3 regions of the Mycobacterium venezuelense genome follow, and region 3 is predicted to be linked to each of the others. Evidence: predicted binding sites of a transcription regulator. Region 3 holds the regulator's gene; each other region holds the start of a gene.
What was found. Region 3 encodes LexA, which represses DNA repair genes until DNA is damaged. Its sites were predicted from a motif close to CGAACANNTGTTCG; they were not measured.
Positions count from the first base shown of each region.

Region 1: the regulator LexA is predicted to act here: its motif matches at 6,401-6,414, upstream of ACRCUN_RS04305 (error-prone DNA polymerase).
Region 2: the regulator LexA is predicted to act here: its motif matches at 5,899-5,912, upstream of cofD (2-phospho-L-lactate transferase).

Region 1 is NZ_JBONDW010000002.1:325,476-335,932, forward strand. It holds gene ACRCUN_RS04280 (tRNA (cytidine(34)-2'-O)-methyltransferase) at 1-247, shown strand, start outside; gene ACRCUN_RS04285 (nitroreductase family protein) at 256-897, opposite strand; gene ACRCUN_RS04290 (TIGR03667 family PPOX class F420-dependent oxidoreductase) at 920-1,333, shown strand; gene ACRCUN_RS04295 (XRE family transcriptional regulator) at 1,389-1,961, opposite strand; gene ACRCUN_RS04300 (hypothetical protein) at 2,172-3,137, shown strand; gene ACRCUN_RS04305 (error-prone DNA polymerase) at 3,097-6,387, opposite strand; gene ACRCUN_RS04310 (hypothetical protein) at 6,505-6,750, shown strand; gene ACRCUN_RS04315 (MbnB/TglH/ChrH family RiPP precursor modification enzyme) at 6,747-8,054, shown strand; gene ACRCUN_RS04320 (helix-turn-helix transcriptional regulator) at 7,967-8,821, opposite strand; gene ACRCUN_RS04325 (SDR family NAD(P)-dependent oxidoreductase) at 8,908-9,684, shown strand; gene ACRCUN_RS04330 (hypothetical protein) at 9,760-10,457, shown strand, end outside.
Region 2 is NZ_JBONDW010000002.1:72,966-83,422, forward strand. It holds gene ACRCUN_RS02980 (FAD-dependent oxidoreductase) at 1-668, shown strand, start outside; gene manA (mannose-6-phosphate isomerase, class I) at 680-1,906, opposite strand; gene ACRCUN_RS02990 (TobH protein) at 1,911-2,981, opposite strand; gene ACRCUN_RS02995 (phosphomannomutase/phosphoglucomutase) at 2,978-4,366, opposite strand; gene ACRCUN_RS03000 (DUF3499 domain-containing protein) at 4,453-4,872, opposite strand; gene ACRCUN_RS03005 (metallopeptidase family protein) at 5,004-5,426, shown strand; gene ACRCUN_RS03010 (WhiB family transcriptional regulator) at 5,436-5,825, opposite strand; gene cofD (2-phospho-L-lactate transferase) at 6,119-7,111, shown strand; gene ACRCUN_RS03020 (coenzyme F420-0:L-glutamate ligase) at 7,108-8,451, shown strand; gene ACRCUN_RS03025 (NUDIX domain-containing protein) at 8,448-8,987, shown strand; gene manB (mannose-1-phosphate guanylyltransferase ManB) at 8,984-10,075, opposite strand; gene ACRCUN_RS03035 (glycosyltransferase family 2 protein) at 10,072-10,457, opposite strand, start outside.
Region 3 is NZ_JBONDW010000007.1:145,711-156,167, reverse strand. It holds gene ACRCUN_RS13745 (trypsin-like serine peptidase) at 1-575, opposite strand, end outside; gene ACRCUN_RS13740 (proteasome assembly chaperone family protein) at 691-1,716, shown strand; gene ACRCUN_RS13735 (alpha/beta fold hydrolase) at 1,756-2,778, shown strand; gene ACRCUN_RS13730 (PhzF family protein) at 2,829-3,515, shown strand; gene nrdR (transcriptional regulator NrdR) at 3,523-3,972, opposite strand; gene ACRCUN_RS13720 (LysM peptidoglycan-binding domain-containing protein) at 4,134-4,616, opposite strand; gene lexA (transcriptional repressor LexA) at 4,836-5,564, shown strand; gene ACRCUN_RS13710 (LGFP repeat-containing protein) at 5,583-7,907, opposite strand; gene ACRCUN_RS13705 (acyl-CoA dehydrogenase family protein) at 8,085-9,245, opposite strand; gene ACRCUN_RS13700 (molybdopterin guanine dinucleotide-containing S/N-oxide reductase) at 9,367-10,457, shown strand, end outside.

The DNA of each region.
Region 1 (10,457 bases), on a different contig from region 3:
CCGGGTGTACGCGTTCACCGCGCACGCGTCGGCGTCCTTCGCAGATGTCGCCTATGAGCCGGGCGATGTGTTGATGTTCGGCCCCGAACCCACCGGTCTCGACGACGAAACCCTCGCCGATCCGCACATCACCGCGCGGGTGCGGATCCCGATGCTGGCGGGCAGGCGGTCGTTGAACCTGTCCAACGCCGCCGCCGTCGCCGCGTATGAGGCATGGCGCCAGCACGGGTTCACCGGCGCCGTGTAAGAGTCAGCTCACCAGGTGTCCCAGTGCGCGAACTGCTCGGCAGGCAGCCGCTTGGCCTTCTTGAAGTCGGTGCCCTTGGTGTAGGCGATGGGGAACAACCCCGCCTGCGCGTACTGATCGAACGGAATGCCGAGCACCTCGGCGGCCTGCTTCTCGCCGTCGCCGAGCAGATGCAGCGTCGTCCACGCCGAACCGAGGCCCCGCGACCGCAACGCGAGCATGAAACTCCATACCGCGGGCAGCAGCGAACCCCAATACGAGGCGCTCATGCCTGCGGGCGCACCGTCCGGGCGGCCTTCCAGGCACGGCACCAGAAGCACCGGCGCATTCTCGAAGTTCTCGTTGAGGTATTTGGCCGAACTCGTCACCGCATCCATCTGCTCGTCGCGGATGTCACCCCGCTCTGGCTTGGGCAGGTCCAGATACGGGTTGGCGTTGGTCCGGTAGATGTCGGCCAACGCCTTCTTCTTTGCGGGATCCTCGACGAAAACCCATTGCCAGCCTTGCGCATTCGATCCAGTCGGCGCCTGCAGGGCCAGGTCGAGGCACTCCATGAGCACCTCGCGCGACACCGGCTTTTCGAAGTCGAGTCGTTTGCGCACCGATCGGGTCGTGGTGAGAAGTTCGTCAACGGTCAAGTCGAGGGTCATGTCGCGAGACTACATTCGCGACATGAGTGCTGAGCTGACACCGGAAGTGTCCCAACGCCTGACCTCCGACCACTACGGCTGGCTGACGACGGTCGCCAAATCCGGCCAGCCGGTTCCCCGGCTGGTGTGGTTCTACTTCGACGGCACCGACATCGTCGTGTACACGATGCCGGGGGCAGCCAAGGTCCGCCACGTGACCGCGCACCCGCGCGTGAGCCTCAACCTGGACTCCGATGGGCACGGCGCGGGGATCATCGCGATCGGCGGCACCGCATCCGTCGACGCCACCGACACCGATCCACGTGGAGACGAACCGTACTGGGCCAAGTACTCGGCCGACGCCGAGACGTTCGGGCTGACCGAGGCGATGGCGGCCTACAACACGCGGCTACGGATCAGCATCGACAAGGTCTGGACGACACCGACCGAGGGCTGAGCACACTTCTGTTTGCTGCGAAGCCCGAAACCCGCTGTGGCGCAGGGTTTGCCGGTCAGCTCGCGTTCTCGGCGAGAAGCGCGTCGTCCCAATCGTTGACGTGCGAGTCGTCATGCTGCCCGAACTCGACCACTGGAGCCATCTCATGAGTGCCGTGATCGGAACCGGGCAATCCGCCAAGGGCGGCGATGGTTTCCCGGATCTTCGCAGCCTCGTCGTCGGTCGGCGTGGCACCGGCCTCGAGTTCGTCGAGCAGACCATCGCGCAGGCCCGCGCCGTTGGCGACTTCCTGAGCCGACAGCTTGGCGTGGATGCGCGTGACGTAGATCTGCTGACCGAGGGTCGAGCCAGGCGCCGCGGCGGCGTGCGCCATGAGCGAGTCGTAGCGTTGCCGAACTCCGCTGAGCGCCACGATGACAGCGGGTGAGGGACGGTTGCTGCTCGCCGCTTCAGTCAGCGCCGCACGCAACTTGCGCATGCCCGAGAGGACGACATCGGCGCGCTTGTGGAACTTTTTGTCCTCCGGGAACGGCAGTGCGTCGATCGCGGCCGAGTACATGTGCATCGCCGCCTCGGAGAGACTGACGATGACTGACGAATCACCTTCCAGCGAGGCGTTCTGACCCATGGGCCCTCAATTCTCCAGGCAATCAAATGCATTGACTCCTCAGGTGAGGACGCGTTCGAAGTAGCGCCGCTCACACCGAGCACGGGATGACATTAGCGGGTCCGGCGCGTCTCGTCATCGGTAGGGGCGATGTGACCCCTGGTGCTGCTCGACGACGGTGGCCATAATCTGAACGCTGCACCGTGGGAGGCTCGGTCGATGGGAGGTCAGATGACCGGAGTTACTGAATCGACAAGGGCCGCCGAATCTTCGGAGCTCGACGAGGTGAGTGACCGCACCGAACCGATACCGCTCGTGACACCCGACCGCGAACACCCGAGCAAGCGCAGTCCTGCCGAGGGCCTGCCCGGTATCGGGTGGTTGGTCTGCGGCGTCGTCGGCAGCATGGCCATTGCGTGGTTCATTTTCCTGGGGCCTGGCGAACTCGGCAGCAAGTCGGAATGGTTCTTCGGTGCGGTCGTCTTCGTCGTCGTCATGGTGACGATGTGGCAGACCCTCAACATCGCGCGCCAGGCCCGGCAGGACGCTGCCGACGCGGCCGACCGCCTGCGCCGCGAGCTCGCCGCCGCCGACGAACGATCCGCACTCGAGCTCGCGCTGACCCAGAAATGGCACCGGGCCGCGATGGAGTCTCAGCAGAAGCTGCACCGCGCTGAACTTGCCGCGCAGCAGGAACTCGCCCGCGTCGAACGCGGCCATCTCCTTGAGCAGTTGCAGAAGCAGGCGATGATCGAGGTGTCGCGCAGCGTGGGCGCGCATACGCGGATGCTGGCCACGCTGTGGAGCGAGGGTGCCCGCTGCCTGCACCTCGACGACCGCGATGAGCGCGAGAAGGCGATGAACGTCATCTTCGAGCAGATCAGCCACGTCGTCACGGATGTCTCGGTCGAGCTCGACAACGCGCACCTGCTCAGCCAGGACGACCGCTTGCATCACGCCTTGGACCGCGTCAACGAGGCCGTCCTCATGGCGATCGGCGTCGCCGAGGAAATCCATGCCAACGTGGTCGATGGGCGCAAGCCGGAGTCGAATCCCATTCCCGCCGTTCAGCGTCTGCTGCACGAGCGGGCCACGGAAGCCCGCCGCCTCGCGTGGTCGTTGCTGCGGACGGGCCTGGAGGACAGCAAGGCCGGGTTCACCGGAAGTCGCGAGACCGTGAACCCACCCGCAACCTGAGCGGCTCCATCCGGTCGGCGACGACGGTGACCGCACCGGTCGCGTTCTGCACGATGCCGCGCACCAACAGAGCCGCCGCCGTCTGGGCCAGTTTGCGGTGGCGCGCCCACACCCCCGGCGCGCACAGCACGTTGACCATGCCGGTCTCGTCCTCCAGGTTCACGAACGTCACGCCCTGCGCTGTCGCGGGCCGCTGCCGGTGAGTTACCGCACCGGCGATCAGGATTCGGGTGCCGTCGGCGACCTCCAGCAACTTGTCCGCGGGTATCACGCCCAACTCGTCGAGGTCGGCGCGCAGGAACTCGGTGGGATAGCTGTCCGGGGATATGCCGGTGGCCCACACGTCGGACGCGGCCAGTTCGAGCGCGCTCATCCCGGGTAAGGCCGGGATGTGCGATGACGACCCCACCCCCGGCAGCCGGTCCGGGCGTTGCGTGGCGGCCGCGCCCGCGGCCCACAACGCTTCCCGACGGGTGATCCCGAAACACCCCAGCGCACCCGCGGTGGCCAGCGCCTCGGTCTGCGGGACGGACAGCTGCACCCGGCCGGTCAGATCGAGCAGGGTTGCGAACTGCCCGTTGGCCTTTCGTTCGTCGACCATGCGCTGAGCCAGATCGTCACCGATGTGGCGGACACTGCCAAGCCCCAGCCGCACGTCCATACCGTGGTTCTCCAGGGTGGCGTAGGCCAGGCTGGCGTTGACGTCGGGCCCGTGCACTGTCACGCCGTGCCGCCGGGCATCGGCGACCAGCGACTGCGGCGAGTAGAACCCCATCGGCTGTGCGCGCAACAACGCGGCGCAGAACGCTGCGGGGTGGTGCAGCTTGAACCACGACGAGTAGAACACCAGCGACGCGAAGCTCAGCGAATGACTTTCGGGGAAGCCGAAATTGGCGAATGCTTCCAGCTTCTCGTAGATCCGGTCGGCCACCTCGCCGGTGATGCCGTGCCGGTCGCGCATACCGTCGTAGAACCGGCCGCGCAGCCTGCGCATCTTCTGGGTCGAACGTTTGGAGCCCATTGCCCGGCGCAGCTGATCGGCCTCGGCCGCGGTGAAACCCGCGCAATCGACCGCCAGCTGCATGAGCTGCTCCTGGAACAGCGGCACGCCAAGCGTCTTCTTCAGCGCGGGCTCCATCGACGGATGCTCGTAGGTGACGCGCTCCAAACCGTTGCGGCGCTTGATATAAGGGTGCACCGAACCACCCTGGATGGGCCCGGGGCGAATCAGCGCCACCTCGACCACCAGGTCGTAGAACTCGCGGGGTTTGAGCCGCGGCAGGGTGGCCATCTGCGCCCGGGACTCCACCTGGAACACCCCGACCGAGTCGGCCTTCTGCAGCATCTCGTAGACCGCGGGCTCGGACAGGTCCAGTTTGGCCAGGTCGACTTTGATGCCCTTGTGCTCGTCGAGCAGATCGATGGCGTAGTGCAGCGCCGAGAGCATGCCGAGCCCGAGCAGGTCGAACTTCACCAAACCTATTGCCGCACAGTCATCTTTGTCCCACTGCAGTACACTGCGGTTTTCCATCCGCGCCCACTCCACCGGACACACGTCGGCGATGGGACGGTCACAGATCACCATGCCGCCCGAGTGGATGCCCATGTGGCGGGGCAGGTTGGCGATCTGCGTGGCGAGGTCGATCACCGGCTCGGGGATCTCGGCGACATCCGGCGAATCGGGAAGCCCGTTCCACCGGCTGAGCTGTTTACTCCAGGCGTCCTGCTGCCCTTGCGAAAATCCCAGCGCGCGGGCCATGTCGCGGACCGCACTGCGGCCGCGATAGGTGATGACGTTGGCGACCTGGGCCGCGTAGTCGCGGCCGTAACGCTCGTAGACGTACTGGATGACGTTCTCGCGCAAGTCCGATTCGATGTCGATGTCGATGTCGGGCGGCCCGTCGCGAGCCGGAGACAAGAACCGCTCGAACAGTAGCTCGTTGGCGATCGGGTCGACGTTGGTGACCTTGAGTGCGTAACAGACCGCCGAGTTGGCCGCCGATCCCCTGCCCTGACACAGGATGTGGTTGTCCCGGCAGAACCGCGTGATGTCGTGCACCACCAGGAAGTAGCCGGGAAACTCCAGCTGCTCGATGATCCTCAACTCGTGCTCGATCTGCGCGTACGCCTTGGGAGCCCGCTCCGGCGGCCCATAGCGCTCAGCCGCACCCGCCATGACGAGATGGCGCAACCAACTGTCCTCGGTGTGCCCGGCAGGCACATCGAACGGCGGCAGCTGCGGGGCGATGAGGGCCAGGCCGAACGCGCACTGCTCGCCGAGATCAGCTGCGGCGGAGACGATGCCAGGACCGAACAGCTGCGCCATCTCCTCCCCCGACCGCAGGTGCGCTCCGCCGAGCGGGGCCAGCCACCCCGCCGCGGAGTCCATCGAATTCCTGGCCCGGATCGCAGCCATGGCCATGGCCAGCCGGCCGCGATCGGGCGCCGCGAAATGCGCGCCGGTGGTGGCGACGACATCGAGGCCGAAACGGGGCGCGAGATCGGCCAGTGCGGCGTTGCGCTCGTCGTCGCATGGCTGCCCGTGGTGGGTGAGTTCGACACTGACCCGGTCAGCCCCGAACCGATCGACCAGATCGGCGAGCGCCTTGCTCGCCGTTTCCGGGCCGCCTTGCGAAAGCGCCTGGCGGACATGTCCTTTGCGGCATCCGGTGAGGATGTGCCAGTGCCCGCCTGCGGCCTCGGTCAACGCATCGAAGTCGTAGCGGGGCTTGCCTTTTTCGCCCCCGGCCAGATGCGCCTTGGCGATTTCGCGCGACAGCCGACGATACCCTTCCGGACCGCGGGCCAGCACCAGCAGGTGCGGCCCGGGCGGATCGGGCTCTTCGGTGCGCGCGACGTTACTCAGCGACAACTCGGCGCCGAACACCGTGGCCACGTCGAGCTCCCTGGCCGCCTCGGCGAAGCGCACCACGCCGTAGAGCCCGTCATGGTCGGTCAGCGCGATGGCCCGCAGGTTGAGCCGGGCCGCCTCCTCGACGAGCTCCTCCGGCGTGCTTGCCCCGTCGAGGAAGCTGTAGGCCGAATGCGCGTGCAGTTCGGCGTAAGGGATCGCCGATCCCCGTGATCGGGACCGCTCGGGCGGCTCATAGGCGCCCCGCTTACGCGACCAGGCCGGGCTGTCTCCGCCGTCACCGGCTTGGTCTTCCAGCGGCAGGCCGGAGCGACGCGGCTTGCCGGTAAGTACGCGCTCCATCTCGGTCCAGCTCGGCGGCCCGTTGTGCCAACCCACCGCACCAGTCTATCGAACACACGTTCGACATGGCCACTTCGTGCGGAAATCAAGTAGTCGACTACGCGCGATCTTGAGCATCGGCTGTTCCTACCGTCGTCCTATCCGGATAGCCCGGTGACCAGCGAGAAAGGCATCATCATGGCCGAATTGAATCCCCAGCCCCTGCCGCCGCGCGACCGGATCCGGATCAGCGCCCCCGACTCGGTGCTGTTCGATCTCAAGAAGTTCCAGAAGGCCCAGGCCGAGGTGCTCGGCAAGGCAGGTTGCCCCGGCTGCCACTCCGGATTGGACCTGCAGTGGCAGACGTTCGCCGACTTCGTCGTCGACGAAGAGGGCTTCGCCTCACCCAACATGGGATGAAGCCGTCATGTCGCGGCCCCGACCTCGGCGTCGGCGTCATCGCCACCACCGGGCTGGATCTGGTGTGGGACGACATCGCCCACCTGATCGACGTGGTCGAGGTCGAGCCGCAGACCATGTGGCACCCGTGCGACGAAAAAGGCTGGGACATAAGTGAGCCCGCCTTCAGGTGGGTCGAAAGCCGTGACCGTCCCACGCTGGTGCACGGCGTGGGATTTCCCGTCGGCGGCTGCGAAGCACCCGATCCGCAGGGGCTCGCGCTGACCGCCGCGTGCGCCCAGCGTCTCGGCGCCCCGCACTGGAGCGAGCACCTGTCGTTCAATCGCGTCCGGCACGCGGGCCGCGATCTCGACGCCGGATTTCTGCTGCCGCCTGCCCAAACCCCGGCTGGGGTCGACGCTGCGGTCGAGCACATCCGCGGTTACCAAAACTGTTCCACCCGACCGTTTCTCATCGAGACGGGGGTGAACTATCTACGTCCGCGGCCCGGCGAGCTGCCTGACGGGGTGTTCATCGCCGAGATCGCAGAACGTGCCGACTGCGGCATCCTGCTCGACCTGCACAATCTGCTGACCAACCAGCGCAACCGCCGCCAGTCCGTCGACGAGGTGCTCGCCGCCTTGCCACTGGATCGGGTACTGGAGATCCACGTCGCGGGCGGTATCGAACTCAACGGCTACTACCTCGACGCTCACATCGGCGGCCCCGATCTCGAACTGCTGACGATGCTCAGAAACGTGATCGGCCAACTACCGCAGTTGCGGGCAGTGGTGTTCGAAGCGGTGCCCTCGTCGATGGTGATGCTCGGTGCCGCAGGCCTGAAGACAGTCCTCGAAGAACTGCACCGCGTCTGCGCGGGCGCTGCCGTCTCACAAGAGTTCCGACGCGCCCGGAAACCTCTCGCCCGCAGCGGCTTCGACGGTGGCGACGATCTCACCGCAACCCGGAAGTGGGAGCGGCACCTGGCCGCCTACACGGCGCGCGCCGCTACCGATCCGCCCAGCGACGATCCCGGCATGCCACTCTTGCGGAGCTTGACCGACCGGGCCCGGCTCGGTCAGCTCACGCTGGCCCGCCCAGGCCCGCTGCGGGAGTTGATCACGACGCGCGGCATCGCCGAAACCGAAAAGCTGTTGGAGCACTACCTCGACGCGTCATCGCCGCAGCGTTGGGCGATCGACGAAGGACGACAGTTCGACGACTGGCTCGAGGCCACTCAGCCCGGCACATCCATGCGTTGGGTGCCGAGCACCGCCAACAGCCGCATGGCCTCCTCGGACGGCGAGCCCGGCTCCGGGGTGTAGATCACCACCCGCTGGTCCCGGTCGGCGATGTCGAGCACATCGCAGTTGACGGCCACCGGGCCGACCACGGGATGTGCGAACGTCTTGCACAACGCGGGTTGGGCGATCACGTCGTGGGCGTCCCACAACTGCCTGAATTCCTCACTGCCGGCGCGCAATTCGGCGATAAGCTCAGCGGTTTCGGGATCGTCCGGATAGCGCGCCGCAGTGGCCCGCAGGTGCTGGGCGCATGTGCGGCCGAACTCGTCGGCGTCGGATACGCCGTAGAGCCGCTGCCCGTCCGGCGGCCGGGGACCGACAAACGCCCGTCGCACGAGGTTGCGATCGCGACGCGACAGCGCCGAGAAGTCCTCCATGAGTGCACACGCCAAGTCGTTCCAGGCGATCACCTCGTAGGTGGCGGACAACACGATTGCGGCGGCCTGCGGCAGACGCTGCAACAGGTCGTGGATGCTCTGCCGGACGGCGCGCGGTGGGCCCGGCGGGGCTTCGGGTTCGACACCGGCCAGCACATAGAGGTGGGCGCGTTCGGCGTCGGACAGTCTCAGCGCACGCGTCAATCCCGCAAGCACTTCACGCGACGGGTGTGGAGCACGAGCCTGCTCCAGCCGCGTGTAGTACTCGGTGGAGATGAAGGCCAGATGCGCGACCTCGTCGCGGCGCAGCCCCGGGGTGCGACGACGCGGGCCGACCGGCAGACCCACGTCGGTGGGGCTGATCCGCTCGCGCCTGCTGCGCAGGAACGTCCCGAACTCGCGCTTGTCCACGCCTTCCATTGTCCGGAGGACGGCGGCGCTAGCCAGGTATCGCTGGTACCTGGATGCGCTGCGCGGTCGCCAGCACGCTCGGTCTCATGACTCAGACAACACACATCGGCATGCTCACCGGCAAGGTCGCGTTCATCTCCGGCGCGGGGCGAGGCATCGGCGCGGCGGCTGCGCGGCTGTTCGCACGTGAGGGCGCGACCGTGCTGCTCGCCGCCCGCACCGAGCGGGAGCTCAAGACGGTCACCGCGGAAATTCGGGACGCCGGCGGCACCGCGGACTACGTGGTGTGCGACCTCGCCGACGGCGCCAGCGTGGATGCCGCGGTTCAGCACACCGTCGAGTTGTGGGGCCGCCTCGACATCGCCTTCAACAACGGAGCGACGATCCAGCCGCCCGGACCGCTCGACGAGTTGGCCGAGGCCGACTTCGACCACGTCTACACCGTCAACCTCAAAGGCGTGTGGCAGGCCATGGCCGCCGAGGTCGCCGCGATCCGCGCCACCGCAAAGACCGGTGCGATCGTCAACACCTCGAGCGTCGGCAGTTTGCACAGCAACCCCGAACTGCCGGCGTACGGAGCGATGAAGCGGGCCGTCAACAGCCTCACCGAATCCGCGGCCGCCACATATGGACCCGAGGGCATCCGGGTCAACGCCATCGCGCCGGGCGCCACCCTCACCGAGATGATCCAGCAGTGGGAGGACGTGACCCCCGGCGTCGTCGAGCGGATCGTCGCAGAAACCCCGCTAGGCCGCGCTGCCCAGCCCGACGAGGTCGCCGAGGCCGCGGCATGGCTGCTGAGCGACCGGGCCTCGTACATCACCGGGGTGACGCTTCGCGTCGACGGCGGCACCTGGGTGTGACGCCCTCGCGCTGCCAGATCCGGACCGACCCCCTACGATGCCTCTGGGCTGGGGATCGGCTGTGAAAGGACGGCGATGACGTCAACGAAGTACATCGGCTACGTCGGCGGTGTTGCGGTAGCGATGGGTGTCGGGGCGGCCATCGCCGCGGCGGGGCAAGGCACCGCGCACGCGGAATCCACCGACAGCGGCTCGAAGGACACCTCCTCCAGCAGCAGTTCCAGCCCCAACACCGGGCCCAAGAAGCCGGCCGCCAACGCGGGCTCCAAGACTGATTCGAAGTCGGATTCGAAGTCGGGTTCGAAGCCCGACCGCCCCAAGCCGTTGTCGAAGCTCAACGACAACCTCGAAAAGGCCGGAGAGAAGCTCAACGAGCAGGTCACCAAGACCGTCAGCACGGTGTCGAAGTCGATCTCCGACTCACTGGCCAAACCCACGACCAAGCCGGGGACCAAGCCTGCCGCCAAGCCGAGTGCCGAGGAGTTCGAGGCCGAGCAGGTCGCGAAACTCAAGAACCTGTTCACGCCCAAGCAGGCCGCCGCTCCCAAGCCGGACAGCTCACTTGAGACCGAACCGGTTGCCGAGCCGGCTAGTTCGACCGTGGTCGGCTCGCCGAAGGTGGCCGCTGCCGTCGAGACGCAGGCCGATGCGAATCCCCAACCGTGGAACCCCCTACGACCTAACGACCAGGAGCCGGAACCCACGGATATCCCCGACGAGATCATCGAACTTCGCAATTCGTTGATGGACCTCACGCCCGAAGCGCTCGACGC
Region 2 (10,457 bases), on a different contig from region 3:
TCCACGAAGACGGCATCTGGACCGTGACCGCGTTCGGAGTCGCCAAGGCCGAGCCACCGCAGGACTTCGCCGGGATCTGCGCGCAAGCCGATACGACCGTTCCGCCGCACATCAGCACGGCACTCCGGGCGGGTGAGCCGGTGGGCGGGATGGCTTTCCACCGCTATCCGGTGGCCAAGTGGCGGCGCTACGACAAATTGCACCGGATGCCCGCCGGAATCTTCCCGTTCGGTGATGCGGTTGCGAGCCTCAACCCCACCTACGGCCAGGGCGTGACGATGACGGCGCTGCAGGCCAGCAATCTACGCAGCGTGCTGTCGAGCGGCAGGCAGAATCTCATCAGGCGCCTCGCCTACAGCACCGCGCGATCGACCTATCCGGTGTGGCTCATGAACGCCGTCGCCGACCACATCGCGCACGGCGCAGAAGGCGACAAACCGCGGTGGTACCGGCCGATGTACGGACTTTTCGATCAGTTCCTCGGCGCGGCCGAGACGGATCCTGTTCTGGCGGAATGGTTCCTACGGCGAACCAGCCTGCTCGACAGCCTGTATCTGGCACCGTCACCGCGCCTGATCGGACGTGCGATCCGGACCAACATGCGAGCCTTCCTGGCCGAGCGCGGCGGGCCGGGCAAGCAGAACGACGAGATCCTCGCCGCGCTCTGAGCCGCAGCCGGCTAGATCCCGACGGTCACCCGGAACAATTTGGTCGGCTCGTCGGCGGTCAGCCGGATCGGGCCGTCGTCAGCGGACACCCACGCGGCCGCACCCCGCGCCAGGGCCAGCCGGCTGCCCTTGCCGTGAACGACTGCCGAGCCTTCGGTGCACAGCAACAGCTGAGGTCCGTCATGCCGCGACTGGGCATCGATTTCGTGACCGAGCTGGTCACCCTCGACACACAGCACCGACACCGCGAACTCCGGCGCAGGCGTCTGGTAGATGAGTTCGGTGCCGTCCCTGACTATTTCGGGACGCAGTCGATCTTCGGGGGTCGGGGTGAAATCCAGTACCCGCAGAAGTTCCGGCACGTCGACGTGTTTGGGTGTGAGTCCGCCGCGCAACACGTTGTCGGAGTTGGCCATCACCTCGACCCCCACGCCGTGCAGATAGGCGTGCAGATTGCCGGCAGGCAAGTACAGGCCCTCCCCCGCCTGCAGGCTGACGCGATTGAGCAACAACGCGGCCAGCACGCCGGCATCGCCCGGGTATCGCTCGCCGAGTTCCAGCACGGTCTTGGCTTCCGCGGCGAATTTCTTTTTGCCCGAACGGATGTACTCGATGGCACCGTCGAGTACCGCGGGCACGAGCACGTCAAGGTCGGGCTGGGGGGCGGTGATCCAGGTGGTGAACAACGCACGCAAACCGTCGCCGTCCGACTGACCCGACAACAGGTTGATGAACGGGTCAAGGTCCGATACAGCCAGCGCCCGCATGAGCTCGACAGTGCGCTCCACCGGGCGGAATCCCGCCAGCGCGTGGAATTGCCCTAACGCAACCAGCAATTCGGGCTTGTGGCTGCGATCGCGATAGTTGCGGGTTGGCGCAGAGATCGGGATCTCCAGCCGATCCTCGCGCTCGAACCCCTCCTGGGCCTGCTGCGCACTCGGATGGGCCTGCAGCGACAACGGTTCGTCGGCGGCCAAGACCTTGACGAGAAACGGCAGCGCATCCCCGAACCGGGCGATCGTGGCGGGGCCGAGTTGGCCCTCCGGATCGTCGTGCACCGCTTCCAGCAGCGACTGCTCGCCGTGCTCGTTCTGCAGCCAAGCCGGATCGCCCGGATGCGCACCGAACCACAGCTCGGCCTCCGGATGTACTGTGGGACTTGGCCTTCCAGTGAAATCGGCAATCGCAGTCCGCGAACCCCACGCATAGGTTCGCACCGCTCCCCGTAGCAGATGCACTTCGTTAACCTCGAACCAGTTTCAAATAGACGGCGGTCATCTCCAAGCGGACCGCCATGATCGCCAGTTGTTGTTCCGGACGTCCTACCGGCAGAGCCGTTCCGGCCAATTCGGGAACGTCCTCGGCGCCGATAACGGAGATGTCGGCGAAACCAGCGATCCGGGCCGCCACATTCGGTCGTTCGACGTCGGTGCTCACCACGAACGTGCGCATCCGGCGCGGCAGCGGTCCGTCGATCTGCTCGTCGTGGAACAGTGATCGTTCAGCGGTCGATCCGGCCGCACCACTGCCTTCGGCAGCCAACACGTCGGCCAGGCCGGCGGCCGCCACCACTTCACCCGCCACCCGCAACATCGTGATCGATCCGTGCCGGGCGAGCGCGAGCGTCGCCGCGGTGTCGCCGGCCAGGACGACGTCACTCCCAGACATCCGCTCCGCCAACGTCTTGGCGGGGTTCGTGAACAGCTCGCGTCCGGCACTGTTGCGCAGCGCCTCGGCGTCGAGCTCGTCGGCCAGCGCCGAGAGATCGACGCGCATGCCCGCATCCAGCACGTGCAGGACGGCCAGGCCGGCAGCCAGGTAACGCGTCAAGCCGAACTCGTCGGGCACCCATAGACGCGGGGCCAGCGCAACGGCCCGTCCGGCCGTCACATCGCGTAACGGACCCTCGTACGGCCCGACCACGAGCACCCTGGCGCCCCGCCGGACGCCGGTGGCCGCGGCATTCACCATTGCCGGATCGCCCGGATCGTCGCCGGCGACGATCAACACGTCGAGCGCACCGATCCACGGCGGGGTCTCGGCGGCGACGACGATCGGGGTCGCCACCGACCCGCCGAGTGCAGCAGCCAGCATCGCGCCCGCGGTCTCGGCCACACCGCGGCCGGCCACCCAGATCACCGTGCGCGGTGGATGGTCGGACCGCAGCGGTTCGAGCGTCCCCTCCGAGAGCGCAGCGGCGGTCGCGCGAACCTGCGCACCGGCCATGGCCGCCGCGCGCAGCAGACCGTTACGGTCGGCGGCGAGAAGTCCGTCGCCGTCGTCGAGATCCACTGTGGCGTCGACGGCGTTCACGTCGCCACCTCACTCACCGTCCGGATCTGGGTAGCGACCTTGTCCACGATCGCCTCGACGTCCTCGGTGGTGCGTGCCTCGACGTTGAGTCTCAACAGCGGTTCGGTGTTGGAGGTACGCAGGTTGAACCAGCTGCCGCCGCCCAGATCGACGGTCACGCCGTCGAGATGGTCGATCGAGTGGATGCCGGAGCCGAAGGACTTGAGCACGGCGTCCACACACGCCGCGGCGTCGGCGACGGTGAAGTTGATTTCGCCGGAGGCCTCGTATCGCTGATAGTCGGCCATGATCTCCGACAGCGGTCGCTCTTGTTCGCCGAGCGCGGCCAGTACGTGAAGTGCGGCGAGCATGCCGGAATCGGCACCCCAGAAATCACGGAAGTAGTAATGCGCCGAATGCTCCCCGCCGAAGATCGCACCGGTGTCGGCCATGAGCCCCTTGATGTAGGAATGTCCGACTCGCGACCGCACCGGCGTGCCGCCGCGCTCGACCACCAACTCGGGAACCGCGCGCGACGTGATCAGGTTGTGGATGACCGTCGCGCCGATCTCGCGGGTGAGTTCACGCGCGGCCACGAGCGCGGTGACCGCCGAGGGCGACACCGGCCTGCCGAGTTCGTCGACCACGAAACAGCGGTCGGCGTCGCCGTCGAACGCCAGACCGATGTCGGCACCCGTCTCCAGGACGTAGGCCTGCAGGTCGACCAGGTTGGCCGGATCCAGCGGGTTGGCCTCATGGTTGGGGAACGTCCCGTCCAACTCGAAGAACAGCGGCAGCACGGTGGCGCCGGGGATGGGACCGAGCACCGCGGGCGTGGTGTGACCGGCCATGCCGTTGCCCGCGTCGACCGCGATGCGCAGCGGCCGTAATTCACTGAGATCGACCAGCGAGCGGAGGAATTGGCCGTAGTCGGCCAGCACATCGCGGTCGGTGACGGTGCCCGCCACGCCGTGGTGGGCCGGTACTCCGTTGATCACCTCGTCGGCGATCACCGACAGGCCGGTGTCCTTGCCGACGGGTTTGGCCCCGGCCCGGCACAACTTGATGCCGTTGTAGGCGGCCGGGTTGTGGCTCGCGGTGAACATCGCCCCCGGGCAGTTCAACTTGCCGGAGGCGAAATAGAGCTGATCGGTGGACGCAAGTCCGATCCGGATGACGTCGAGCCCCTGGGAAGTCACGCCTTCGGCAAACGCCGCGGACAACGATGGCGAACTGGATCGCATGTCGTGTCCGATTACGACCTGTCCTGCGCCCTCGGCCCGGACCAAGCGGGCAAACGCGCCGCCGACATCGGCGACGAAGGCGTCGTCGAGCTCCGTGCCGACCAAGCCGCGGACGTCATAGGCCTTGATGACACTGTGAACAGCCGCTGCTGGCCGAGACATAGAACTCCTTGTGAAACGGGATCGTTGGCGCCAGCCTAACCGTCTTGCGGCAACAACACGTTCACTACTCTTGGCCCGACCGGCTTCTAGTCATTGAGGTCGGGCAACACCCGCAGGTGGCCACGTCGCCGCCCGTTCGATTCCGGCGGCCGCGCCGCCGGTGCCATGACCGCGCCACCGCTGACTCCGGTGGCGGGATCGGAGAACCCGGCAACCACACCGCCGCGCGGTACGGTGCCGGCCTGGCCCTCTCGTACCGCGTCGGCGAGCGCCACCAGATCGTCTTCATCGGGATGTGTCGGCAGCGGGCCGGCATGGCGAACGAGCTCCCACCCGCGCGGCGCCGTGATCCGGCTGGCATGCCCGACGCACAGGTCCCAGGAATGCGGTTCGGAGACCGTGGCCAGTGGACCGACGACAGCTGTCGAGTCCGAATAGACGAAGGTCAGCGTCGCCACGGCATAGTGCGGGCACCCGGGCCGGCAGCAGCGACGGGGAACATTCACGCACCAGAGATTATCTCGGACGATCGCCGCACGCTGCCGGACACGCGCAGCCGCGGGGTGCCCGATCCCGAACCGTTACGATCGTGCCCGTGGCCCAGCGGAACCATTGGCGATCGCGGCGCGGCCGCGATATCCGCGGTCCGCTGCTGCCGCGGTCGGTCCCCGGGTGGCGCAGCCGGGCCGAACGGTTCGACATGGCGGTGCTGGAGGCCTACGAGCCGATCGAGCGCCGGTGGGCCGCTCGGGTCAACGCGCTCGACGTCGCAGTCGACGAGATTCCGCGGATGTCCCCGAAAGATCCGGACAGTGTGCAGTGGCCACCGGAGGTGGTCGCAGACGGTCCCATTGCGCTCGCCCGGCTGATACCGGCCGGCGTTGATGTCAGGGGAAATTCGACCCGGGCGCGAATCGTGTTGTTCCGCAAGCCCATCGAGCGCCGGGTCAAAGGATCCGATGAGCTGGCCGATCTACTGCATGAAATCCTGGTGGCCCAGGTGGCCACCTATCTTGGCGTCGAACCCTCGGTCATCGACCCAACGATCGACGACGAGTGACGCTGCGGCTCAGATGATGCCGCGCTTGAGGCGCCGGCGTTCCCGCTCTGACAAACCTCCCCAAATTCCGAAGCGCTCATCGTGCGCAAGCGCGTATTCCAGGCAGGCGTCGCGAACTTCGCAACCCTGGCAGATGCGCTTGGCCTCGCGGGTAGACCCGCCCTTCTCCGGGAAGAAAGCCTCCGGATCAGTCTGCGCGCACAGCGCGCGTTCCTGCCATTGGTCATCTTCGGTTGCCGGATCAACATCAATTTCATCGGGCACCAAACTCAGTTGGGGACGTCCGGTTGCCCCCATCGGTGTCGGCCCGGTGTTGATGTGCGGTGCGTTGTCTACCGAGCCGAGTAGCCGGCCGTCAAACCGGACCACACGATCGAAATCGCCGCTCTCATAAGACATATCCCCCGCCTCCTCACTCGGTCTCGTAGATCCCTCAGTGGAGCCCACTATTGTGATGTGCGGCCATTCCATTCGAACAAATGATCGAATCACGGTCCGCGACACCGGAATCGGTCACCAACCGAAAAATGACACTGCTGTGATTACACACGTGTTAGCTGCTGGGGTCAAGCGCTGGAACAGGAATTCATACCATCCCGTGATGTCAAATCGGCGCGTCGCAACCTCGGCGTGTCCTGCCCGTGACGACGTCGTTTCCGTGCGCGGCACCTCAACGCCTAGTGTCGGTCGTTGTGAAGATCACCGTTCTGGTCGGCGGCGTCGGTGGCGCACGGTTTTTGCTGGGCGTGCAGAACCTGCTGCGCCTTGGAAGCTTCTCCGACGACCCTGGCAACCCCGGCGAGCACGAACTCACGGCGATCGTGAACGTCGGCGACGACGCCTGGATGCACGGCGTCCGGATCTGCCCCGACCTCGACACCTGCATGTACACCCTCGGCGGCGGCATCGACCCGGAACGGGGCTGGGGGCATCGCAACGAAACCTGGCACGCCAAAGAGGAACTCGCGGCCTACGGGGTCCAACCGGACTGGTTCGGCCTCGGTGACCGCGACCTGGCCACCCACCTCGTGCGCAGTCAGATGCTGCGGGCGGGCTATCCCCTGTCCCAGGTGACCGAGGCGCTGTGTAAGCGCTGGTCACCAGGGGCCCGACTGCTGCCGGTCACCGACGATCGCAGCGAGACACACGTCGTGATCACCGACCCGGCCGACGGCGAGCGGAGGGCCATCCACTTCCAGGAATGGTGGGTGCGCTACCGCGCCAACGTGCCGTCGCACAGCTTCGCGTTCGTCGGGGCCGAGCAGGCAACCGCAGGGCCCGGCGTAACCCAGGCCATCGCCGAAGCCGACGTGGTGTTGCTGGCGCCGTCCAATCCGGTCGTCAGTGTCGGCCCCATCCTGCAGATACCCGGAATCCGGGGAGCGCTGCGCTCGACCGCGGCCCCGGTCATCGGCTACTCGCCGATAATCGGCGGAAAACCGTTGCGCGGCATGGCCGACGAGTGTTTGTCGATCATCGGCGTCGAGTCCACGTCGGAAGGCGTGGGCCGCTGGTTCGGCGCGAAGTCGGGCACCGGACTGCTGGACGGCTGGCTGGTACACGAGGGCGACCATGCCGAGATCGAAGGCGTTGAGGTTCGTGCCGTACCACTGTTGATGACCGATCCCCCCACCACCGCCAAGATGGTCCGGGCGGGGCTCGACATCGCCGGAGTGACACTGTGAATGCCGAGCACGGGTCGGCCGACCGCGTCGAGATTCTGCCGGTGCCCGACCTGCCGGAGTTCCGTCCCGGCGACGATCTGGCCGCCGCACTCGCCGCCGCGGCGCCGTGGTTGCAAGACGGCGATGTGCTTGTTGTCACAAGCAAGGTCGTGTCGAAGTGCGAAGGCCGCATCGTCGTCGCGCCCTCCGACCCAGAGGAGCGGGATACACTGCGGCGCAAGCTCATCGACGACGAGGCCCTTCGCGTGCTGGCCCGCAAGGGCCGCACGCTGATCACCGAGAACGCCATCGGCCTTGTCCAGGCGGCCGCCGGTGTCGACGGTTCGAACGTGGATTCCACCGAACTCGCCCTGCTACCCGTCGACCCCGACGGCAGCGCCGCGGCGCTGCGGGACGGAATCCGTGACCGACTCGGCACGACGGTGGGCGTAGTGATCACCGACACCATGGGTCGGGCTTGGCGGAACGGCCAGACCGACTTCGCAATCGGCGCAGCCGGTTTGACGGTTCTGCACGGTTACGCCGGCGCGCGCGACCGGCACGGCAACGAATTACTTGTCACCGAAGTCGCGGTGGCCGACGAGATCGCGGCTGCGGCCGACCTCGTCAAGGGCAAGCTGACCGCGATCCCGGTGGCAGTGGTCCGCGGACTACGCCTGCCCGATGACGGATCGACTGCGCACACGCTGGTGCGCGCGGGTGAGGACGATCTGTTCTGGCTGGGCACGGCCGAGGCAATCCAGTTGGGCCGCAGCCAAGCTCAACTGCTTCGCCGGTCGGTCCGCAGGTTCAGCGGCGAAGCCGTCCCGCACGAACTCATCGAAGCGGCCGTCGGTGAGGCACTCACCGCACCGGCTCCGCATCACACCCGGCCGGTGCGCTTCGTCTGGGTGCAGGACACGGCGACGCGTACTCGGCTGCTGGACCGCATGAAAGACCGGTGGCGAGCCGATCTCGCCGGGGACGGCAGAGCGCCCGACGCCGTCGAACGCCGGGTCAGTCGCGGCCAAATCCTCTACGACGCACCCGAACTGGTGATCCCCTTCCTGGTGCCGGATGGCGCACACAGCTATCCCGATGACGCGCGCACCGCAGCCGAGCACACGATGTTCACCGTCGCGGTCGGCGCGGCGGTACAGGCGCTGCTCGTCGCCCTGGCGGTACGGGACGTGGGTAGCTGCTGGATCGGCTCGACGATCTTCGCAGGCGATCTGGTCCGAGCCGAGCTGGATCTGCCCGGCGACTGGGAGCCGTTGGGCGCCATTGCGATCGGCTACCCCGATGAACAGCAGCCACCGCGCGACCCGGTGCCCACCGAAGGGCTGCTCCTGTACCGATGAGCCTGCACGCCTCCGCCGTCGATGTGCTCACGCATTGGCGGACAACCGATCCGACGCAGGATTCACTGCGCCACGCGGTGTTGTCGTTTCTGGCTGCCCGGCCCGATGCCTGCATGCGGGAATGCGCGCCTGGACACATCACCGCCTCGGCGCTCGTCCTCGACCACACCGGAACACAGACCTTGCTCACCCTGCATCCACGGTTCGGCCGGTGGCTGCAACTGGGCGGGCACTGTGAGGCCACCGATCCCGACGTGCACGCCGCGGCACTGCGCGAAGCCGCCGAGGAGTCCGGCATCAACGGGCTGACCATCGATGCGGAACTGGCGGCACTGCATGTGCATCCGGTGAAGTGCTCACTGGGCGTGCCGACCCGTCACCTGGACATGCAGTTCTTGGTGCGGGCCCCGGAAGGCGCCGAAATCGCCCGCAGTGACGAGTCTTTGGATCTGCAGTGGTGGCCGCTTGACGCGCTGCCGGCCGACACCGACTTCGGGCTGGCTCAGCTCGCCCGAGCCGCCACCGACGGAAGCTAGACGTCCGTCGAGTAGCGGATGCCGCCGTCGGGAATCGCAACCCCTGGCCACACCCGCGCACCACGCAAGAGCTCGCAGCGGGCACCGATGTCGGCACCGTCGCCGATCACCCCGTCGCGGATCAGTGCGCGCGGGCCGATCCTGGCACCGAAGCCGATGATGGAGCGTTCGATCACCGCGCCGGCCTCGACGCGCACGCCGTCGAAGATCACCGCACCGTCGAGACGCGCGCCTGCACCGATCTCGGCGCCCCGCCCGATCACAGTCCCGCCGATGAGCAGCGCGCCAGGGGCGACCGCCGCACCCTCGTGCACCAGTGACTCACCGCGCTGGCCGTTGAGTGCAGGCGACGATGCGATGCCGCGCACCAGATCTGCCGAACCCCGCACGAAGTCCTCAGGCGTGCCCATGTCGCGCCAGTACGACATGTCTACGTACCCGCAGACGCGCAAGCCGTCGGCCAGCAGGCCGGGGAACACCTCACGTTCGACCGAAAGTGCCCGGCCCCTTGGAAGTTTGTCGATCACCGCCCGCTTGAACACATAGCAGCCTGCGTTGATCTGATCGGTCGGCGGATCCTGGGTCTTCTCCAGGAACGCGGTGACGAGGCCGTCGGGATCGGTCGGAACACATCCGAACGCCCGCGGATCGCCCACCCGAACCAGGTGCAGCGTGACGTCGGCGCGGTGCTCGTCGTGCGCCTCCAGCAGCGCGCCCAGGTCGGCGGCTGACAGAACATCGCCGTTGAACACCATCGCGGTGTCGTAGCGCAGTTTGTCGGCGACATTGGCGATGGCCCCGCCGGTGCCCAGAGGCTCGGTCTCGGTGACGTATTCGATCTCCAGTCCGAGTTCGGAGCCGTCGCCGAACGCGTCCTCGAAGACCTCGGCCTTGTACGACGTCCCCATCACCACGTGCTTGATGCCTGCCGCGGCGATCCGCGACAGCAGATGGGTCAGGAACGGCAGCCCGGCGGTGGGCAGCATCGGCTTGGGCGCCGACAGCGTCAGCGGCCGAAGGCGGGTGCCCTGACCACCGACCAGTACGACGGCATCCACTTCGCCAGGATTGGTCCCCGGATTTGTCACTGCAACGCCCCCCTCTTCGACTGCATACGCCGCGACTTACCGACCACGAGCCCCGCGCGTACGGCCAACGCCCCCCGGATCGTCCACCGCAGCGGCGCCTGCCATATCGCGGGGTACCGATCTGCCAGGAAAGTGTATGTGCTGCGGTGATGGGCGGCCAGGTTTCGCGCCGGGTCACGACCGGTGGAGTGGCCCTTGTAGTGCAGCACCTCCGCGGACGGCACATAGACATTCGGCCAGCCGGCCCGGCTCAACCGGTCACCGAGGTCGACGTCTTCCATGTACATGAAGTAGCGCTCGTCGAATCCGTCGATCGCATCGAACGCCGCCCGGCGCAGCAACAGACAAGAGCCCGACAACCAGCCGACCTGACGTTCGCTGG
Region 3 (10,457 bases):
AAGCCTTGATGCCGTACCGAAGTCGGGCCGCGGCAAACCTGCGGACCCCCGCCCGTTCCGGTCGGGTAACCGGTCACGGTCACCGTACTGCCCTCGGCCGGCGCCGCGCCGAGCGTCAAACCCCCACCCGCCTGCTGTTGAACCGGTGCGGCACCGTCGCGAACGACCCGCGCGATGGCGAAGTCGGTCTGCGGATCCTGGTCGGCGAGCCAGCGCGGATCCAGATAGACCGCAGTCACGCGCCAGGCGTCGTCGACGCCTTGCCGGAATCCGGGGATGAAGTCGGTTTCGACACCGTCCACGAGGCAGTGGGCCGCGGTCAGGATCAGATCACCCGAGCTGCTGTCGAGGACCGCAGCCGTGCAGGTGTGCAAAGAACCGCCGCCCAAGAACAATGCGCCCACCCGCGGATCGGGCACTCCGGGCGGCGCGCTGTCGTGGGCCGGCTCCGAGTCATTACACGCCGATGCGACGACGGCCACCACGGCCGCCACCACGGCAGCCCGAACAACCCACACCCATCGATAGTGCCCGACCGGGACACGGGCGGCCCGGAATGCCGGTGCGACGATCACGCGTTCGAACCAACACGCGGGGCGGCGCGAGCCCGTCCCACGCGAATGCGCGACACTAGATGACACGGCAGGAGGTTTACGCAACGCTCTGCCGTGGCGAGGAGACGAGACGAAAATGGCCGATAGCAGCAATAACCCCGAACAGCACTACCAGCCCGACCAGAGCGGGATGTACGAGCTGGAATTTCCGGCGCCGCAGTTGACCTCGACAGATGGTCGCGGGCCGGTGCTCATCCACGCGTTGGAGGGCTTCTCCGACGCCGGCCACGCGATCCGGCTTGCCGCCGAACACCTCAAGAACACCCTCGACACCGAACTGGTGGCATCGTTCGCCATCGACGAACTGCTCGACTACCGGTCCCGCAGGCCGCTGATGACGTTCAAGACCGACCATTTCACGGGCTACGAAGAACCCGAACTCAACCTGTACGCACTGCACGACAGCGTCGGTACGCCGTTTCTTCTGCTCGCCGGCCTCGAACCGGATCTGCGCTGGGAGCGATTCATCACCGCCGTGCGCCTGCTCGCCGAGCAGCTCGGCGTACGTCAGGTGATCGGCCTTGGCACCATCCCCATGGCGGTACCGCACACCAGACCGGTCACGTTGACCGCACACGCCAACAACAAGGAGCTCATCTCCGACCACACCCCATGGGTCGGCGAGGTGCAGGTTCCGGCCAGCGTGTCCAACCTTCTGGAGTTCCGCATGGCCCAGCACGGGCACGAGGTGGTCGGTTTCACGGTGCACGTTCCGCACTATCTTGCGCAGACGGCATATCCGCCCGCCGCCGAGGCCCTCCTGGCCGAGGTGTCCAGGACGGGTTCGCTGCAGTTGCCGCTGGCCGCACTCTCCGAGGCGGGCGCCGACGTGTACTCCAAGATCAACGAGCAGGTCGAGGCCAGCGCCGAAGTCGCTCAAGTGGTGACCGCACTGGAGCGACAGTACGATGCTTTCGTTGCCGCACAGGAGAATCGGTCTCTGCTGGCACGCGACGAGGAACTGCCCAGCGGTGACGAGCTGGGCGCGGAGTTCGAGAAGTTCCTCGCCCAGCAGGCCGGCGAGAAGTTCAAGGAAGACAAGTACCGGGACGGACATTCTGAAGGGTTCGGAGACGGATTCCCACATGGCGACAACCACTGACAGCAGCCCGGAGCCGGGCCGACATCGAGGTTGGCGAACATGACCGAACGCAAACCCAACCTGCGGACCGTGCGAGAGGTCACGCCGACACTCGAGTTCCGCACGATCCACGGCTACCGTCGCGCCTTTCGGACCGCGGGATCGGGCCCGGCGATCCTGTTGATCCACGGCATCGGTGACAACTCGACGACGTGGCATACGGTGCAGTCCACGCTGGCTCAGCGGTTCACCGTGATCGCCCCCGACCTCCTCGGGCACGGACGCTCGGACAAGCCGCGAGCCGACTACTCCGTCGCGGCTTACGCAAACGGCATGCGGGATTTGCTGAGCGTGCTCGACATCGACCGGGTGACCGTGGTCGGCCATTCGCTCGGGGGCGGCGTCGCAATGCAATTCGCCTACCAGTTCCCTCAGTTGGTCGACCGCTTGATTTTGGTCGGTGCCGGCGGGGTCACCAAGGACGTCAACGTGGCCCTGCGGATCGCGTCGCTGCCGATGGGCAGTGAAGCCCTCGCGCTGCTGCGCCTGCCGCTGATGCTGCCGGCACTTCAGGTTTTCGGACGCGCTGTCGGGACCGTGTTCGGATCGACCGGCGTAGGCCGCGACATCCCGGACATGTTGCGCATACTGGCCGATCTACCCGAGCCGACGGCGTCCTCGGCGTTCGCCCGCACGCTGCGCGCGGTGGTCGACTGGCGCGGCCAGGTGGTTACCATGCTGGATCGCTGTTACCTGACCGAATCCGTTCCCGTGCAGTTGATCTGGGGCGAATCCGATTCCGTGATCCCCGTCAGCCACGCCCGGATGGCACACGCGGCAATGCCCGGTTCCCAGTTGGAGATCTTCAAGGGGTCCGGGCATTTCCCGTTCCACGACGATCCCGATCGGTTCGTCGAGGTGGTCGAGCGCTTCATCGACTCCACCGAACCGGCCGTCTACGACCAGGAGATGCTTCGCAGCCTGCTGCGCACGGGGCTCAGCGAATCCACGATCAGCGGCCCGCTCGACACGCAGGTGGCAGTGCTTGAAGCGATGGGCGGCGACGAGCGCAGCGCGACCTGACCTTCGTGGGGCGCCCCTGCCGGAGGGTCATCACGACGTAGCATCGGTCTATGGCCATCGACGTGACCGTGTTGCGTGTGTTCACCGATTCTGACGGCAAATTCGGCAATCCACTCGGCGTAGTGGACAACAGCACGGTGACACCCACGGATCGCCAGCGGATCGCCACCGAATTGGGTTATAGCGAAACGATATTCATCGATCTACCGCAGCCGGGCGGCACGTCGGCGCATGCGCACATCTACACCCCGGCCGCCGAGATACCGTTCGCGGGACATCCCACGGTCGGCGCATCGTGGTGGCTGCGCGACATCGGTACACCGATCCACACCCTGCAGGTTCCGGCGGGGATCGTGCAGGTCTCCTACGACGACGACGTCGCCGCCATCAGTGCACGCTCGGAATGGGCGCCCGAGGTCGCCATTCACGACCTGCCCTCCACCGACGAGCTGTTCGCCGCGGAGCCCGACGACTATGCCGACGATGTCGAGCACTACCTGTGGACCTGGGTCGACCGGGAAGAGGGCGTCCTTCGGTCGCGGGTGTTCGCTGCCAATCTCGGCATTCCCGAAGACGAAGCCACCGGCTCGGCGGCCGTTCGCATGACCGACTACTTGAGCCGTGACCTCACGATCATCCAGGGCAAAGGTTCAGTGATCGAAACTCGATGGAGCCCCGAAGGATGGGTACGCGTAGCCGGTCGGGTGGCCAACGACGGCACCACGCAGCTCGATTGAGCCGCCGCTAGCTGCGGTGCGCCCGCAACGCCTCGATCTCGCGCTCGAAATCCTCGGCCGACGAGAACGACCGGTAGACCGATGCGAACCGCAGGTAGGCCACTTCATCGAGCTCACGTAACGGCCCCAGGATTGCCAGCCCGACCTCGTGACTCGGGATCTCCGGGGTGCCCAGCCCGCGCACGGCGTCTTCGACCTTCTGCGCCAGCACGTTCAATGCGTCGTCGTCGACTTGCCGCCCTTGGCAGGCCCGCCGCACGCCCCGGATGACCTTCTCCCGGCTGAACGGCTCGCTGACGCCGCTTCGCTTGACCACGGCCAACACGGCCGTCTCGACCGTGGTGAACCGGCGGCCACATTCCGGGCAGGACCGGCGACGGCGGATTGCCTGGCCTTCATCGGTCTCCCGGGAATCCACCACTCGGGAGTCAGGGTGACGGCAGAACGGACAGTGCATCACCGCTCCTTCGTCACGCCGCCAGACAACTAGTTCGAGCGCCCTTGAGCGTACCCGCGCGACTTTCGGATAGGTCACCGCCGGGTCCAATGGTGCGTACGTCGCGGCACCAAAAGTCAGTGCGCTTGCCCGCCAGGACGTTTCATCGCTCATCTCTCAGCTCAGCCAATTGGGGCGATGAGGGTCTGACCGGCCTCGACTGCAGCCGACTCGAGTTGGTTGAGATCGCGAATCTGCTGCACCACCTGGCCGACCGGAGCGTCAGGCGCGACGCGCCGGGCCACGTGCTGCAACGTCTCACCCGACTGAACCTGAACCACCGCCAGCTCGCTGGGTACCGACTCGGCAGGCCCCATCACGCCGCCCAACTGCGCCACCAGGCCGAGCCACACCGTGATCCCCGCCGCGACGAGCGCGAGCATGACCGTCGTGATGGGGGTGATGGGACGCCGGCGATGCGAGGCCCGCGACATCAGCACTCCGGTTCCGCGATGCCGCAGTGCCGCTCCATTCGGGCGCTCCGGGCGCGGCCCCGAAACCGGGCGGTGAGCGTTGGCCCGCACGCGGTACCGGCGCGGCATGGGCTCGACAGCGGCGCGGAAAGCACTGTCACGGCGTTCGGTGGGGATCTCGAGGATGGCCATCTGTCTGCCTTTCGGTCCGGCGTATTCGCTCCTGTGTTCGAATATAGTCGCTCACATGTTCGATTAGTAGAACGTGTGATCGAACTGTTGCCAAACGATAGAGCGGGGTACCGACAAGTTCGGCCGGGCAACCGACGGCAGCCCGCCGGCAGGCGACATGCCCGACACGCGTCGAACACATGTTTGATTATCTTGCGTCAGGCGACTACATTCGGCGCCATGAGCGACGACAGCAGCGACATCACGGACGGCAGCACCGACAGCCCGGCCGGGACCGAGGGCGCCGGTCGTCCTCGCGCGGTCGACGGCGGCCTCACCGAGCGCCAGCGCACCATTCTCGAGGTCATCCGCGCGTCGGTCACCAGTCGCGGCTACCCGCCGAGCATCCGTGAGATCGGCGATGCCGTCGGTCTGACATCAACCTCGTCGGTCGCTCACCAGTTGCGCACCCTGGAGCGCAAAGGTTATCTGCGTCGCGACCCCAACCGCCCCCGTGCGGTCGACGTTCGAGCCGCCGACGATCCGGCGACCCCATTGGTGTCCACCGACGTGGCCGGGTCAGATTCACTGCCCGAACCCACGTTCGTGCCCGTCCTCGGCCGCATTGCCGCAGGCGGGCCGATTCTGGCCGAGGAAGCCGTCGAAGATGTCTTCCCACTGCCTCGCGAACTCGTCGGCGAAGGCTCGTTGTTCCTACTCAAGGTCGTCGGCGATTCGATGGTCGACGCGGCCATCTGCGACGGCGACTGGGTCGTGGTACGTCAGCAGAACGTCGCCGACAACGGCGACATCGTCGCGGCCATGATCGACGGCGAAGCAACCGTCAAGACCTTCAAGCGCACCCGCGGTCAGGTCTGGCTCATGCCGCACAACCCGGCGTACGACCCGATCCCGGGCAACGACGCAGCCGTGCTCGGCAAGGTCGTCACGGTCATCCGCAAGATCTGAGCGACGGCCCAGGCTCACTCAGTCGGCGCGTACAAAGCCGTTCGTACGTGCGAACTCCTCACTCGCGAACCAGATCTCAGCGATCGCGTCGTCATACTGGCTGCTGTCCGGCGACCAGTACAAGCCCGATTTCGTATCCGCTTTTATCGGATAGCCCTGGGGCGCCCGCTGCGGGTCGTCGAGCGGCAGATGAATGGCGGTGGCGCTTGGCACCGGTTCATCGAGTTCGATCGCGGCATGCCGACCACTGGGCGGCCCGCTGCTACGGAGATCGGCTTCTGTCACCACACGTGTCGGCGCGGTGTCGATGTCGTCCTGGTCGTCGTTGGCACTGAACGCCGCAGCGGCGGGCACGCCCGCGATCAGGCTGCTCGGGATCCCCGGCGCGGGACGCAGATTCTGATCCTCCCGCTGGAGGTCTCCCACTTCGTCGAGGTCGTCCTCGTCGTCGAAGTCCGCCTCGTCGTCGAGCCGATCCTGCTCATCGAGATCGCCGATGTCCTCGAGATCCTCGTCCTCGTCGAGCTCGTCACCATCGACGAATTCGTCGCGGTCGTCGTACTCGTCCTCGTCGAAGTCCTCTTCGTCGCTATGGGTGTCGACGAGCTCAGCCGATTCTTCCGGCAGTTCGTCCTCATCGTCTTCACGCGATCCGAAACCGCCGGGCGCCGCCCACTGACTCACCGGCATCGACGCGTCGGTGGGCCCGTCGAACGGGGATTCGCCGGTAGCCGTGTCGCGGTAGGGCTCGGCGACCAACCGCGATGTCGGGGTTTCGGCACCCTGGTAGTCCGCCGTCGGCTGATACGGGCTGGTGCGATCCCCACCCCTGTCGTCGGCATAGGTGTCGTCCGCGAAGCGACTCTCGTCGTAGTGCGACGACTCATAACGACCTTCGTCGTAGTCGCGTCCCGGATAGCGATCGTCGTCGTCGTAGTGATCGTCGCCGAACGGGTCGTGGTCGAAGCCGTCGTCGTCACGGTCGCGGCGCCGATGCCACAGTGCGGCGCCGACGATCAGCCCGGCGAGCAACAGAACCGGGATCAGTGCGAGCAGCCACCACCAGTTCCACTGCCACGAGAACGGCTTCGACTCGTTGTCATCGGACGCCTGCGGGCTGCCGGCTTGCGGCGATTGCGTCAGGCCGGGGATCTCGAGCCCGGCCAGTTCAGTTGCGAGATTGGGCGGCTCGGTCGTGAACGTGTTGTCCGAGCGGTCCCACGAGATCGCGCCACCGCTGAACCGCTGTGTCACGACACTGCCGTCCTCGGTCTGATCGGCCATCGGCGCGCCCAGTGTGCCGGTCGCTCCCCCGAGCTTCTCCCAAGCAGCGTTCATGGCGCCGCGGACGATCACCGCGCCGTAGTCGGGCGTCCAGAAGATCACCGGCTTGTCCGCAGCGGCGAACGTGCTGACCCGGCTGTTCGGTCCGAGCCCGCCTTCGGTCTCGCTGCTCGTCGGGAAGCCAAGATCGCCCTGCGGGCCGCCGACGCTCTCGTACTTCTCCAGCACCTGGCCCGTCACGACGTTGGCACCGGTTTCGGGACTGTAGAAGATCTTGCCGCCGGCGAAGTTCTGGCCGAGACCGCCCGCGTTGCCGATCGGATACTGGTCACCGTCCTTGGCGCCGAGCGGACCGAGCGCTCCGCCTGCGGCCCGCCGCGCCGCATCGATCGCCGACGTCGGATCGTCGGGCACCTGCAGGCCCGCCAGCTGATCGACCAATTCCGGCGGAACGGTGGTGAACGCCTTGGTCTTACGGTTCCATGACAGCTCGCCGGCCGTGAACTTCTGGGAGACGACATCACCGTCGTACGTTTCGTCCTCGGCAGGTACGCCGAGTACGCCGGCCGACCCGCCGAGTTTGTCCCATGCGGCGTTGATGGCGCCGCGCACGACCCTCGCACCGGTGGCGGGGGTCCAGAAGATCACCGGCTTGTCGGCCGCGCTGAATGTTGAGTTCCGGCTGTCGGGTGCGCGGCCCGCGCCCTCGTCGATCGTGGGAAACCCGAGATCACCATCGGCCGGGCCGCCCAGCGACTCGTATTTCTCCAGGATCGCGCCTTGCACGTAATGCGCGCCCGTATCGGGCGTGAAGAACATCTTGCCTGCGGCGAAGTTCTGACCGAAGCCCGGCCCGACGGCGTAGACGCCACCTTGGCGGGCACCAAGCGGGCCACCGTCACCGCCGCTCACATCCCAGGCGGAGGTGATTGCGGCGTCGGCGTCCGATTCCGGGGTTGCCGACGCGGTCGGCGCCAACAGACCCGCGAGCCCCACCGCAAGCACGCCGACTGTCATCCGCCGAACGGCCGTGTTCAGCCTCGCACCCGGCCTCGTCATGCACCCTCCGCTCATTCGGCAAAGTTCCCCACACAGGGTTCACCTGAAAACATCCCGCCCGACAACTTTGCGTCAGTACGAGACGATAACCAAGGGACATGGCCGTACTAGGCCAAAAAACCCGCGAAACCTGCGTCATAGGGCCCCAAGACCCGGCTTCGCGGGGAATTTTGACGCCTAAACCCCGAGGCTGCGCCCGATGATCTCCTTCATGATCTCAGTGGTGCCGCCGTAGATGGTCTGCACCCGGGCATCGAGGTAGGCCCGAGCCACCGGGTACTCGCGCATGTAGCCGTATCCCCCGTGCAGCTGCAGGCAGCGGTCGATGAGCTCCACCTGCTTCTCGGTGGAGTACCACTTGGCCATCGCGGCCTGTTCGACCGTCAGCTCGTCGGTCAGATGCAGCCGGATGAACTCGTCGACCATCATGCGGACCACGGTCGCCTCGGTCGCCAGCTCGGCCAGCAGGAACCTGCTGTTCTGGAAGCTTCCGATCGGCTTGCCGAACGCCTTGCGTTCCTTGGTGTACTGCAGCGTCTGCTCCAGGACCGCCTCCATCGCCGCTGCGGCCATGATGGCGATCGAGATGCGCTCCTGCGGCAGGTTCTGCATGAGGTAGACGAAGCCCTGGCCTTCTTCGCCCAGCAGGTTCTCGACGGGGACCTTGACGTCGGTGAAGGACAGTTCGGCGGTGTCCTGGGCTTCCAGGCCGATCTTGTCCAGGTGCCGACCGCGTTCGAAGCCCTCCATGCCGCGCTCGACGACGAGCAGCGAGAAGCCGAGCGCGCCTTTGTCCGGATCGGTCTGGGCCACCACGATCACGAAGTCGGAATGGATTCCGTTGGTGATGAACGTCTTCGATCCGTTGAGGATGTAGTGGTCACCCTCTTTGACCGCACGCGTCTTGATGCCCTGCAGGTCACTGCCGGTTCCAGGCTCGGTCATCGCGATCGCCGTGATCAACTCGCCGGTGCAGAACTTCGGCAGCCAGCGCTGCTTCTGCTCCTCGTTGGCCAGCCGCAGCAGATAGGGCGCGACGACGTCGTTGTGCAGGCTGAAGCCGATGCCGCTGTAGCGGCCGGCGACCGTCTCCTCGCAGACGATGGTGTTGTAGCGGAAGTCGGGGTTGCCGCCACCGCCGTACTCCTCGGGCACCGCCATGCCGAGGAAGCCCTGCTTACCCGCCTCTAGCCAGACGCCGCGGTCGACGATCTTGTCCTTCTCCCACTCGTCGTGATACGGCGCGACATGGCGCTCCAGGAAGGCCCGGTATGACTCGCGGAACAGTTCGTGCTCGGCATCGAAAAGCGTGCGCTGGTATTTCACCGCACTACCCATGGTGTGACCTCCGGTACTGGGTTGTGGACTTGTGGGCCAACCTATACCAACCGGATGGTTGGTCGCAGCTGGGTCAACTGCGTGTGGAGAGCGGCGGCGGCGCGGACCGTAAACTGCGGCCATGCGCCAAAGCCCCACGAGCCTCGCGCACTGGGGTGCGTTCAGCGCAGACATCGCGGCGGGAGACATCGCCGCCGTCACCCCGCTGCCCGGCGACGCCGACCCCTCGCCGCTGCTGGGAAACCTGCCCGGGTCGATTCGGCACCGTTCACGTATCGCCGGGCCCGCGGTGCGGCGGGGCTGGCTGCGCGACGGACCCGGACCCAGCCACGAACGCGGCGCCGACGAATACGTCGCGGTGTCGTGGGACGAGCTGACCGAACTACTCGCCGGCGAGCTGCGCCGCGTCGTCGACACCCACGGCAATGAGGCGATCTACGGCGGCTCGTACGGCTGGGCCAGCGCCGGGCGATTCCACCACGCACAGAGCCAGGTGCACCGCTTCCTGAAAATGCTTGGTGGATATACCTCTTCTCGCCACTCCTACAGCCTTGGGGCTACCGGGGTCATCATGCCCCGCGTGGTCGGAACACATGACGATCTGTTCAAGCGCTCGACGCAGTGGGATGTCATCGTCGAGCACACCGATCTACTGGTGTGCTTCGGGGGCATCGCGCTGAAGAACACCGGCACCAACCATGGCGGCACCACGGCGCATCCGACCCGCGACGCCCTGCGCCGGTTCCGCGATCGCGGTGGGCGGATCGTGTCAGTCAGCCCGCTGCGCGACGATGTCGACGGCGAGTGCCGTTGGCTGGCACCGGTTCCCGGCACCGACGTGGCGGTGATGCTCGGCCTGGCTTATGTCCTGGCGACCGAGGGCCTGGCCGACCGAGACTTCCTGGCGACCTACTGCACCGGATACGAGCGGTTCGAGCGCTATCTGCTCGGGCGCGACGACGGCATCGCGAAGACACCGGAGTGGGCCGCGCGGATCAGCGGCCTGGCGGCCGACGAACTGACCGCACTGGCCCGGCAGATGGCGACCGCACGCACGATCGTGACGGTCAGCTGGTCGCTGCAGCGCGTCCGGCACGGCGAGCAAGCCCCGTGGATGGGGCTGACACTGGCCGCGATGCTGGGCCAGATCGGTTTGCCCGGAGGCGGTTTCGGCCACGGATACGGGTCGATGAACGAGCCGGGGCTGGCACC